2 regions of the Paenibacillus sp. FSL R7-0312 genome follow, and region 2 is predicted to be linked to the other one. Evidence: riboswitches for the same ligand, from Rfam matches in the RefSeq annotation. Region 2 holds a riboswitch; the other holds the start of a gene.
What was found. A riboswitch is a leader RNA that binds a small molecule or an ion and turns the genes downstream of it on or off. The one in region 2 is predicted to bind glycine.

Region 1 (6,277 bases), 480 kb from region 2:
CGGTATTGAAGTTGAAGCCGAAGGACTTCACTTTATGGGCGCTCTCGTTATAGGCCTTGAACTTCTCCCATTTATCGGCATTTTCGCCTTTCCACAGATAGGTTATGGTCTGGTTACCGAACATCCATTCAATGCCCGGCGCCCAGCCTGTATCGGCACGGGTAGCAATGCCGTCAGGGAGCTTGATGAAGTTATCCTTGCCTTCTACCTTAACATACTGCCGGCCTTCTACGCCGAAGTCAATCAGGTTGACCAGAGCCGGGTCGGTATGCAGCAGGTTCAGCAGCATCATCGTCCGCTCCGGATCAATGGAGGTACGTCCAATGGCCATCATAGAGTTACTGACGCTGGCTGTACTGATCTCGGGTTCATTACCCTTCAGCTTCACCAGCTCAATGCCGGTGGCGATGGAATCTTCCTTGTCGGAGTCCGGTTTGTCTGAACCGAATTTCATCCAGGTTTTCCCTGCCTTGAAAGCGTCTTCAGTACTGGTTTTGGTCGTTGCGGCATCCTTGTTGATATACCCCTTGCTGAACCAGTCGCCGTAGAGCTTCATCCGGTAGATGGCCGTGTCGGACTCCATGGAGCTGATAACCATCTTATCGGTCTTGGTATCGAGAACGATACCAGCAGGAGCGCCTGCAACCAGCTCATAACGGAAGTTTTCCTTCATGCTCTCTTTGGTTTTGTCGAAGTAGCCAAGCGTATCGGAGCCGCTGCCGGAGAGCCAGATCGGTGCAATGGCCGGTTCCTTCTCCTTGATGGTCTGCAGCCATGGCTCCAGATCCTCCAGCGTCTGGATAGAGTTCACATCGAATCCGTATTTATCGACCAGATCCTTCCGGAACATAATGGTATGGCTCTCGCCAATTTCCTTATTGGTGGGGATCGCATATATTTTGCCGTCTACCGTTCCGCCTTCAAGGAAACGGGGATCGAGGGTCTCCTTGATGCCTTGTCCATATTGGGCTAACAGATCATCAAGCGGCAGGAATGCGCCTTTGGCTACGTTGTTGGCGAAATCCGCCCAGTTAGGGGCAAAGGTCAGATCCACCTGTTCCCCGGATTGGTAAGCCAGCGCCATCTTCTCGGCCCAGGAGGACCAAGGAAGCCCCTGGAAGTCAATCTCGGCGTTGATCTTCTCCTTGAGATATTTATTGATCTCCTCCACAACCGCCTTGGTATCATTCTGCGGGAAGTTCCCAACCGTGTAAACGGTTAACTTCCGGTACGTTGAAATATCGGGGTTGCTGCCCTCCGTGCCTCCGGCCGCTGTGGCCTCTGCTGTCGATTCTGCCTTGGACGGGGTGGAAGCGTTAGAATTACCTCCGCTGCACCCGGTAATGCCCAGTATCACGGCGGTCAGAGCAGCAAACACCGCGCCAGAGCTTCTGGTTGTTCTCATTTGTATGAACCTCCTCAATGATAATTAGATCATATATTCTAACCGGCATTTACGCCAGAGTCAGACCGGGTTAGCCTTTGATTGCCCCTATAGTAAGGCCTTTGGTGAAGTACTTCTGGAAGAAGGGATAGATGAACAGGATCGGGCCAATCGACACCACCACCATGGCCATCCGCAGGCTTTCGGTAGGAACCGACTCTTGTACGAGCAGGGCTACACCGCTTCCCGCCAATTGGTTCTTGAAGAACTCGGCCTGACGAATCATTTGAATCATGACGTATTGCAGGGAGTACTTGTCCGTGTCATTAATGAAGAGCATGGAGTTGAACCAGTCATTCCAATACGTCAGTGTAGTGAACAGACCAACGGTGGCAAGAACAGGCAGCGAGATCGGAAGCACCAGCTGGAAGAAAATCCGCCATTCCGAAGCCCCGTCCAATTTGCCGGATTCTATCATCTCTTCGGGAACCGTCTGCTGGAAGAAGGTGCGGGCAATGAAAATATAGAATGCGTTGGAGAGGCCGGGCAGGATCAGTGCAATCAGCGAGTCCTTCAGATCCAAATAATTAACGTACAGCAGGTAGAAAGGGACAAGCCCTCCCGAGAACAGCATAGTGATCAGCAGGTAGAAACTAAAAGCCTTTTTAAAGGGAAAGTCCTTCCGGTAGAGGGGGTACGCGTACAGAGCAATCAATAGTACTGCCAGAAGGGTTCCGGTAAGCGTAACGGTCAAGCTGATTCCATAAGCTTTGACCAGCGTCTGCGAATGGTTGAACAGATATTGGTAAGCGGTCAGGTCAATCTTCTCGGGCCAGAATTTATACCCCTGCAGCGTTAACGTTTTCTCGTTGGTTAAGGAAATGGCGACAATGAGCAGAATAGGCAGGATGCAGGCCAGACTGAAGGCAGTGAAGAAGATGTTCAGCACAATCTGGGCGCTCTTGGAGCCTTTGGGATAGGCGCGGGTTCGGGTTGCAGTAGTCATTAAGATCCTCCGTTCTAGAAAAGTGCCGTATCGCGGTTCAGCTTGCGGGCCAGACTGTTCGCCCCGATAACAAGGAAGAAGCCGATGACGGATTGATAAAAGTTCGCCGCAGAGGACATACCCAGATCATTGAGCTGAATTAACCCCCTGTATACATAGGTGTCGATGACATCCGTAGTGGAGCGCAGCGCACCGGAGTCCAGCGTAACGTGGTAGAACAGCCCGAAGTCGGAGCGGAAAATACCGCCCATGTTGAGAATGGTGAGAATGACCATGATAGGCGTAAGGAGCGGCAGCGTAATTCGGGTGATCTGCTGCCACTTGCTGGCGCCGTCCACCACCGCAGCTTCATACAGCTCCTCGCTGATGCCGGTGATCGCGGCCAGATAGATGACACTGCCGATGCCGATCGAGTGCCACATCTTGGTGAGCCACAGAATATAGGGCCATGCATTGGGATGCATATAAGCATTGACTGAGGAATGGCCGAACAAGGGCAGAATATGCTTGACCAGGAAGCCGTACTCCGGGTGCAGGAAGGCGTAGACTATGAAGCTGACGACAACCATGGACAAGAAATTCGGCATAATCATAACAGTCTGGAAGAAACGGGAGGCCAGCTTGCTGCGAACCTCGTTGATCGCAATGGCCAGGGATACAGAGAGGATGAGCCCTGAGATAATGAAGACAACGTTGTAGCCGATGGTGTTAATGGTCACGCGCAGGGCATCGGATGTGGCGAAGAGGAACCGGAAGTTGTCGAGTCCCGCCCATGGACTGCCCATAATGCCGTCAACATAGTTGATATTCTTGAAAGCAATGAATAATCCGAACATCGGGATGTAACAGTTGATGAAAAAAATAATTGCGGTTGGCAGCAGCATGAGCAGCAGCACCCGGTATTTCACAATGTTCCGCAGCAAACGGCCAAAGCTGCCCTGCTGCTGTGAAAGGGGCTGCTTGGTCAAAGCTTTTACGGTTGAAGGATTTGCCATTGGTTCTAACCTCGCTCTACATAATCTGGATGAATTTATTATAGTAGAGGAGCAGATACGAATTCTCTCTTGCAGATGACCCCGTTTATTCAAAAGTTACCTCATGTTGAACTCTTGAACATTGCGACTTTTTTCACAGAATATCTCTCACATGCCGAGTAATATGTTAGAATATCAGAATGCATTAACGCTTCACCAATTTAATACATCACACGGGCTATGATTGCTATGGATCACACTATAGCAGGAGCAGCTTCTGGAGAGACTGCGGGAGACCGCAGCGCCGAAGGGTTCACAATCTCAGGCAAAAGGACAGAAGAGTACGGAATTTGTATTTGTTATGCTGATTCTTTACGGTCAGCAGCGCAGGTAGCTTATTTTGATATTCTTATGAACCGGGAGATTGGATGACATCCAATCTCTTTTTTATGTTATTTGGCAGCATAGCGTTGTACACATTAAGGGGGAAAAAGGCAATGGCACAGACAGAATTAAAGAGAGATTTGGCGAACCGGCATGTACAGCTGATCGCTATCGGCGGCACGATTGGCACAGGGTTATTCCTGGGATCGGGCAGAGCGATTCAGCAGGCCGGCCCGTCCATTATGATCACGTATTTACTCGTGGGGATTGCCGTGTTTTTTGTGATGCGGGCGCTGGGAGAGCTGCTGCTCTCGAAGGCGGGGTATCAATCTTTTACAGACATTGCTGAGGATTACTTGGGGCCGCGCGCGGCATTCATTACGGGCTGGACCTACTGGTTCTGCTGGATTATGACGGCGATGGCGGATGTGATTGCGGTGGGCGTCTATGTGCAGTACTGGTTCGATATCCCGCAGTGGGTACCGGCAGTCATCTGCCTGATTATTCTGTTAGGACTCAATCTGCTAACGGTCAAAAGCTTCGGCGAACTCGAATTCTGGTTTGCCCTAATCAAAGTCGTCACGATTCTTGCCTTAATCGGCCTGGGAATCATTCTGCTGGTCATCGGGTTCAAGACGGATGCAGGATCGGTGAGCGTTCGCAATCTCTGGGAGCACGGGGGCGTGTTCCCGAACGGTGTTAAGGGCTTCTTATTTTCCTTCCAGATGGTTGTGTTCGCTTATGTCGGTGTGGAGCTTGTGGGTGTATCAGCCGCAGAAACAGCGGATCCGGAGAAAAATATCCCCTCGGCGATTAACAAGATTCCTCTGCGGATTCTCTTCTTCTATGTGGGCGCGCTCTTCGTGCTGCTGTGCATTAACCCGTGGACCCAGCTCAGTGCGGCTGAAAGTCCTTTTGTGCGAACCTTCAGTCTAGTCGGGATTCCAGTTGCTGCGGGCATTATCAATTTCGTCGTCTTAACCTCAGCGGCTTCCGCCTGCAACAGCGGGATGTTCTCGACCAGCCGGATTCTGTATAATCTGAGTCGAAGAGATCAGGCATCCCCGCAGCTCGGCAAGCTGAACCGAAATCATGTGCCCGCGAACTCATTATTTATTTCTACATTTGTAATATCGGCCGGGGCGCTGCTCAGCAAGATTATTCCAGGCCAAGCGTTCGGCATCGTTACAACGATCAGCGCCATTTGTTTCATCTGGGTGTGGGGTGTTGTGCTCGTATGTCATATCAAGTATAAGAAGAACCGCCCGGACTTACATGCCTCGTCCAAATTCAAAGCACCGTTCACACCTGTTATCAATTATGCGGTTTTAACGTTGTTTGCCGCCATTTTGATCATTATGCTGTTCGCAGATGAGACCCGTCCGGCGCTGCTGTGTACGCCTCTATGGTTCATTCTGTTGTTCGTCCTGTACTCCATGCGGAGCAAGAAGGAGAAAAGTGATGCGGAAGTTAGTATAATCAATACATGAGTGAAAGAATGTTCAAACGCTACTGACATGTTGTCAGCAGCGTTATAAGGAGGAATCCGAAACATGAAGCATAGATTGCTCCAATATATGACCCGGCTGACCTCCCTCAGCGAAGAGGAGCAGCAGGCTATTCTGGATGAGATTCTTGTCGAGGAATACAGCAAGGGAACCATTCTGCTTAGGCAGGGTGAGGTTCCCGGTCATTGCTATTTCGTGTTAAAAGGCTGTGTGCGGCAGCATAGTGTAGACGTTACAGGCCGCGACATCACCTCGAACTTCTACACAGAGGAGCAGGCGATCGCTATCTTCAATGCGCATAAAGAGGAGGCCTCGTCAGAATATAGCCTGACTTGCCTGGAGGATTGCGTACTGGTTGTCGGTGCGCTGAATACCGAGACGGAAATGTACGCCAGACACACGCAGCTGGAGCTGATGACACGCCGGATGATCGAGGAGAATTTCGGACAGGTGCAGGCGGAATTCGCCGCCTTCATTGCGGCATCCCCCGAAGACCGACTCAAGGCACTGCTGCATCGGAGGCCCGGCCTGATCAGCCGCGTCCCCCAGCATCAGCTGGCCAGCTATCTCGGGATGACACCGGAGTCGCTCAGCCGGATTAAGAAGCGGCTTGAGCGCGAGCACGCGCAGCCGGGACTTTGAACAGCAGCCAGATGCCAAGCCCCAGCTCCCCTGCGGTCATCGGCAGCATGAACACCCATTTGATAATTTGAAGGAATTCCACATACCCGGGCACAAGTGTGCCGCACAGATGAACCACAATATAGCCGAAGCCTGCCAGCAGCAGCAGAACACTGATGGGCTTCGGAATATTCTCCGACCATACCGCCAGCATACCGATAATCAGCAGATGCCCCCCGAACAGAATTAAACCAGCCGACCATACCGCTTCAAAAGCATGAAGAATAAGCATGACCTCGGCCTGCAGCTCCCCTCGTGTGAAACCGGAAAGCGCAACCTCCCTGTTACCGGTAAGAAGTGATACCATGATCAGACTGGAGACAGCAATCCCCAACACTGC
Region 2 (6,277 bases):
TGCTCCACCAATACTGTCTTACGCGCACGGTCACCATTGTACATAGCCCGGATCTGCGGCAGCGTTGCATGGGACTCATCAATAACAATCAGCATATCATCCGGGAAGTAATCCATTAAGGTATATGGAGTCGCTCCCGGCTCACGGAAGGTAAGCGGGCCGGAATAGTTCTCGATACCGGAGCAGAAGCCTACTTCCTTCATCATCTCAATATCATACCGCGTCCGCTGCTCCAGGCGCTGGGCTTCCAGCAGCTTGCCCGCATCACGAAGCACGGCCAGCCGTTCCTCAAGCTCCCGCTCAATGTTGATAATAGCTACACGCATTGTTTCTTCCTGGGTAACAAAGTGCGAAGCCGGGAAGATCGCGATATGATCGCGCTCGCCAATCAGCTCTCCTGTGAGAACATCAATCTCCGTAATGCGCTCTATCTCATCCCCGAACAGCTCCACACGAATCGCATGCTCCCCCTGTGAAGCCGGGAAGATCTCAACCACATCGCCGCGTACCCGGAACGTCCCGCGTACGAAGTTAATGTCATTACGCTGGTACTGGATCTCCACGAGCCTGCTCAGAATCTGATTGCGCGGCTTCTCCATCCCTACCCGCAGTGTCAGCAGCATACTTCCGTATTCCTGCGGCGAACCGAGACCGTAAATGCAGGACACACTCGCAACAATAATAACGTCACGCCGTTCGAACAGCGAACTGGTGGCGGAGTGCCGGAGCTTGTCAATTTCTTCATTTATGCTGGAATCTTTCTCTATGAAGGTATCGGAGGAAGGAATGTACGCCTCAGGCTGGTAGTAATCGTAGTAACTGACGAAGTAGTCAACGGAATTGTTCGGGAAAAATTCTTTGAACTCACTTGCCAGCTGCGCAGCAAGCGTCTTGTTGTGCGCAATAACTAGCGTCGGGCGGTTCAGTTTGGAAATCACTTGTGCGATGGTAAAGGTCTTGCCTGTACCTGTCGCTCCCAGCAGCGTCTGGTGCTTCTTGCCCTGCCGGATGCCGTCCAATAATTCTTCTATGGCATGAGGCTGATCGCCCTGGGGTGTATACTCGGACTCCAGTTCAAATGTCTTTGTACTGACGACAATATCACTCATTTGCCCGTCTCCCCTCTATCGTCTAAAATATGAATATATTATAATTGTGGCCCTAATGATTCCCCATCCATACCGTACTGAAAAATATGGAAGATAGGAATACACGTTCCCGTTTATTATACAGCGTTGCCCAGATTGATGCAAACCATAATATATAGAAATTTAAGGAGCCTGAACTTATGGATATCACTTCAATTATCGGCCTGCTGGCAGGCATTGCCGCAATGATTGGCGGCTTTCTCTGGGAGGGAGGAAGCTTATCGGGCCTGCTGCAGCTGAATGCCGCGCTTATCGTATTTGGAGGTACGCTTGCCGCTGTACTCATCAGTTTCCCGGCCTCCAGATTACGCAGTTTCCCGGCGGCTCTGCGACTGGCATTCGGCAGACATCCCGATACCACCCAGAAGAAGGCCGAAGAGCTGATCTCCATGGCTGCAATTACTCGGCGCGGGGGTGTGCTCGCACTGGAGAAGAGAGCGGAGGAGCACCCCGATACCTTTACCCGCGAAGGGCTGTTTCTTATTGTTGACGGCACCGATCCTGATCAGGTCCGGCAAATTCTTGAACTGGAGATGGACGCCAAGGAACTGAAGTATGAAGGCTATGCCAAAATTTTCGAAGCCGCCGGCGGCTATGCTCCCACTATGGGCATCATCGGCACCGTAATGGGGTTGATACGGGTACTCAGCAATCTGACGGACCCTTCTAATCTGGGGGCCTCGATCGCCGTAGCTTTTACAGCAACGCTCTATGGTGTAGCCAGTGCTAATCTTATATTTTTACCCATCGCTTCCAAAATCAAATCCCGCAGCCAAAGCGAACTGGGCAGCATGGAGATGCTGCTTGTCGGTATCCTGTCCCTGCAGAATGGGGATCATCCGCACCTGGTCCGCAAAAAACTGACCGCCTTTATTCCCGATGTCTCCCCGGGACGCAGCAGCAAAAACAACCAGGGAGAGCCGCTATGAGACAAAGAAACCGCCGCCAGCGGCGTAATGGAGGTAAGGAGAGCAGGGACCGCTGGATGATTACCTATGCGGATCTGATTACGCTTCTGCTCATTTTTTTCATCATCCTATACGCCATGAGCAGTCTGGATACGCAAAAATATGCGATCGTTACCGGTTCATTATCTGATACCTTTAAGAGCGGCAGTTCTGTGCTTGAAGGCGGAAATGGAGTACTGGATGGGAATCTGGGGAACACCGGGGCAGCAGTCTCGAATGAACAAGAAGCAGGCGGAAGAACCGGCGGCGGTCTTTCTTCCGGGGGCAATGTGAAGGAGAATGGTTCGAACGGAACCGGGACAGGGACGGATACATCCGGTCAAGAGGGGGAAACTGCAGAACACCAGCCTTCGGCGCGTGAGCTCGCTTTTCGTGAGCAGGAGGCCAAACTGGCCGCGCTTATGGGTGTAATCACCAAATACGTGGAAGATAATAACCTTGGCGAGCAGATCTTTGTAGCGGATAAACCGCAGGGCATTGCCATCACGCTTAGCGACCGGTTCCTGTTCGATGCCGGCAAAGCCGAGCTGAAATCACCTGCCTTCCCGGCACTGCGCCAGCTCTCCGGCCTGTTCCGCGGAATCGGTGCCACGATCAGCATCGAAGGCCATACCGACAATGTTCCGGTAACCGCTGCTTCAGATTACACGGATAACTGGGAGCTATCCGGCGCCCGCGCACTCTCTGTGCTGCGCTTCTTCCTGGATAACGAGGGGCTTAGCCCCGATACTTTTCAGTATGCCGGTTACGCGGATACCAGACCTGCCTACGATAACGCTACCGTTGAAGGGCGGCAGAAGAACCGCCGGGTTGAACTCATTGTCCTGCGGCAGCTTCAGGAGGAAGAATAACACGTATCTGCAAGCGAATCAGCTCAGAAATCTGCAGATGAGAAGGCACGGCAACCATTTGCTAGTACAAGGAGATTGAACGCTATGCAGACTACAAACGGAACGACACCGGATGCCACCCATTTTCTCTATTTTCTGCGGCAGCTGGTTTCACTGATCATGATTGTTTTTGCTCAGGGAATCATCACCTTCTTCATTGGTTTATTATCTGTATTTATGATGTTCTTCTCCTCCGATTACTTCTGGGGCGACCTAGCCCATGTGTATCCACCCGATAAACTGATGTATATAGGCATGGACTTCCTTATTGCCGGCGCAGCCTTTGCCCTGCCCTGGCTCGGGGTCTGGTGGATGCTCTACGGGCTGTCCGAGGATGGACGCATCCGCTGTTTCCCACTTCTTTTACTCTTCGCCTATCTGACATTTGTGATCCTCTTTCTGCAGATCAATCCGGTCTATAACCCGGAAGCCATGATCCCTTCCTCCGCCGGGGAATCCACCTTTCTGGTCTGTATGGGCATGTCTGCCGTGGTGCTTTTCCCGTTTTATTCGGCCGGTGTGTATTACTTCGTACTTAAACCCAATACCCGTCCCAGAAAAAGATACCGGTTCCTATTGCTGTGCCTTATCTTTGCCGTTGCCGGTCTGGCTCTGCTGCCCGCCCTTTGGCACTTGGCGCCAAGTATTTATCCGGGGCTGCTTAGCTTTCCGGAGTGATACAGAAACGAAAAAAGACAGACCTCTCACATTAGTGACATCTAATGTAATAAGAGAAGCCTGCCATGTTCATCTGTGCGTAAAAACTATTCCCCAACCAATTCCTTATAACCAGCCGCATCCAGCAGGCCCGATACTGCATCCGCGAACTCACCATCAAGCTCCAGCTCAAAAATCCAACCGCCGCCGTATGGCTGATCATTGATCAGCTCCGGGCTGGATTCGAGTGCGTCGTTGATCTTGGTTACCTTGCCGGATACCGGCGAGTACAGCTCCGACACCGTCTTGACAGACTCGATACTGCCTACGCTATCGCCCGCGGAAATGGCTGCGCCGACTTCAGGAAACTCAACAAACACGATGTCGCCCAATAAATGCTGCGCATGATCCGTAATTCCCACACGTACTACGCGTCCTTCACCCTGCTGTGCCCATTCATGCTCTTCGCTGTATAGCAGGTTGTTAAGCACTTCACTCATTTCAAAGCCGCCTCTTTTCCACATTTGGAGTTCTAAATTTAGTTATAGCCTAAGTTATCACCTTGCCTAATGTCAATATAACTGACAGGAAAATTAAATTTGTCATCTTTTTGACGTTTTTTGATTGACAGCGTGCTTGTAAACCCGGTTTAATGGAGTCAGTAGAAAAACATATGGTTTGCGAATGATGGCATAGGGAGAGACTGACCCTCAGGGGCAGCGCCGAAGGAGTAAGCCCGGGATGGGTGAATCTCTCAGGCAAAAGGACCTTTGCCGGACGCATCTCTGGAGAGCATCCACAGCCTGGACAACAGGAAACGGATCACCAACGGGGAAACCTGCGGGCAGGATAGCAGGGTAACTCTCAGGTACAAAGGACAGAGCGAAAGTCAATTTATGCGTTAGTGCATAATGGCTTTCGCCTGTCCTTTTTTATATTTTTAGCTGAAACAGATACTGCGCTTATAAGGCGGCATTACCGTTTCTGCTTACATGTAAACAGACTAAGGGGTGACACGATGGAGTCTTTGAGAAGAACGCCTTTTTATGATCTCTATGCCGCTTATGCGGAGTCCAGATGCATTGATTTCGGCGGCTGGGAGCTGCCGGTGCAGTTTACTGGCATCGTTAAGGAACATGAAGCAGTCCGCCAGCAGGCCGGACTGTTTGATGTATCGCATATGGGTGAATTCATGGTTGACGGCAGCGGCGCTGAAGCCTTCCTGCAGCAGATGACCACCAATGATGTCAGCCGCCTAGCAGACGGCGCAGCGCAGTATACCCTGATGCTCTATCCGAATGGCGGCGTAGTAGATGATCTGCTGGTGTACCGCCTGGGCCATGAGCGCTACATGCTGGTCGTCAATGCCTCCAATATCGACAAGGACTTCCAGTGGCTGGAGGAGCATCTCACCGCTGAATTCAGCGGTGTCAGCCTGAAGAATGTCTCTGATGAGACGCTGCTGCTCGCTCTGCAGGGTCCGCTGGCTGAGATGATTCTGGCCGAAGTTACCTCTGCCCCGCTTGCAGAGCTGAAGCCCTTCCACTTCATCGAACACGCCGAGGTCTGCGGCGTTTCTGTACTGCTCTCCCGCACCGGCTATACCGGTGAGGACGGCTTTGAGCTGTACGCCCCCGTCCACACAGCGGCTGCACTCTGGAATGGTCTGCTGGCCGCAGGCGCGCCGCATGGCCTGACCCCTGCCGGACTCGGCGCACGCGACACGCTCCGCTTCGAAGCCAAGCTGCCGCTGTACGGCCAGGAGCTCTCGGCGGATATTACGCCGCTCGAAGCGGGTGTCCAGTTCTTCGTGAAGCTGGACAAAGCCGGTTTCATCGGCCGCGATGCCTTGCTGAAGCAGAAGGAAGCCGGCCTCCCGCGCCGCCTTGTGGGGCTTGAAATGATCGACCGCGGGATTCCCCGCTCCCATTATCCCGTATATGCAGACGGTGTGAAGATCGGTGAAGTCACAACCGGTACCCAATCCCCGACGCTGAAGCGGAATCTTGGACTTGCCCTGCTGGATGCTGCCTATACTGAGATCGGCACAGAGGTGTATGTGGAGATTCGCGGCAAGCAGCTGAAGGCTGCCGTGATCAGAGCCCCGTTCTACAAAAAGATCCAAGGAGTGAAGCCGTAATGAAGCACCGCTATCTGCCTATGACGGAGCAAGACCGCGCAGAGATGATGGAAACTGTAGGGATTCAGTCCATCGATGAACTATTCGCTGATATCCCTCAATCTGTCCGCTACCAGGGAACGATGCCAATGTCCGGCCCGCTGGACGAATATGCGCTGCTGCGCCATATGAAGGGTCTGGCTGACAAGAATGCCGACTTTGATACCCATGCCAGCTTCCTTGGCGCCGGACTCTATGACCACCACATTCCTGTTGTCATTAACCATATTATTTCCCGTTCAGAATTCTATACCGCCTACACCCCCTATCAGCCGGAAATCAGCCAGGGCGAGCTTCAGGCAATCTTCGAATTCCAGTCCTATATCTGTGAGTTGACCGGCATGAAGGTCGCTAATGCAAGCATGTACGATGGTGCAACAGCCTTCTCCGAAGCAGCCGTGCTTGCCGCAGGCGCCACCAAACGCAAGAAGCTGA

Region 1: another riboswitch for glycine. It lies ahead of MKX70_RS06480 (amino acid permease); the one in region 2 lies ahead of gcvT (glycine cleavage system aminomethyltransferase GcvT).

Annotation. Positions count from the first base shown of each region.
Region 1 covers NZ_JBBORE010000001.1:1,494,076-1,500,352, forward strand. Annotated here, with positions in the region: gene MKX70_RS06465 (ABC transporter substrate-binding protein) at 1-1,405, opposite strand, end outside; gene MKX70_RS06470 (carbohydrate ABC transporter permease) at 1,476-2,390, opposite strand; gene MKX70_RS06475 (ABC transporter permease) at 2,405-3,385, opposite strand; glycine riboswitch at 3,632-3,711, shown strand; gene MKX70_RS06480 (amino acid permease) at 3,862-5,238, shown strand; gene MKX70_RS06485 (Crp/Fnr family transcriptional regulator) at 5,302-5,898, shown strand; gene MKX70_RS06490 (DUF4386 domain-containing protein) at 5,855-6,277, opposite strand, start outside.
Region 2 covers NZ_JBBORE010000001.1:1,977,948-1,984,224, reverse strand. Annotated here, with positions in the region: gene uvrB (excinuclease ABC subunit UvrB) at 1-1,109, opposite strand, end outside; gene MKX70_RS08585 (flagellar motor protein) at 1,289-2,077, shown strand; gene MKX70_RS08580 (flagellar motor protein MotB) at 2,074-2,967, shown strand; gene MKX70_RS08575 (hypothetical protein) at 3,052-3,684, shown strand; gene gcvH (glycine cleavage system protein GcvH) at 3,771-4,163, opposite strand; glycine riboswitch at 4,348-4,443, shown strand; glycine riboswitch at 4,447-4,546, shown strand; gene gcvT (glycine cleavage system aminomethyltransferase GcvT) at 4,682-5,803, shown strand; gene gcvPA (aminomethyl-transferring glycine dehydrogenase subunit GcvPA) at 5,803-6,277, shown strand, end outside.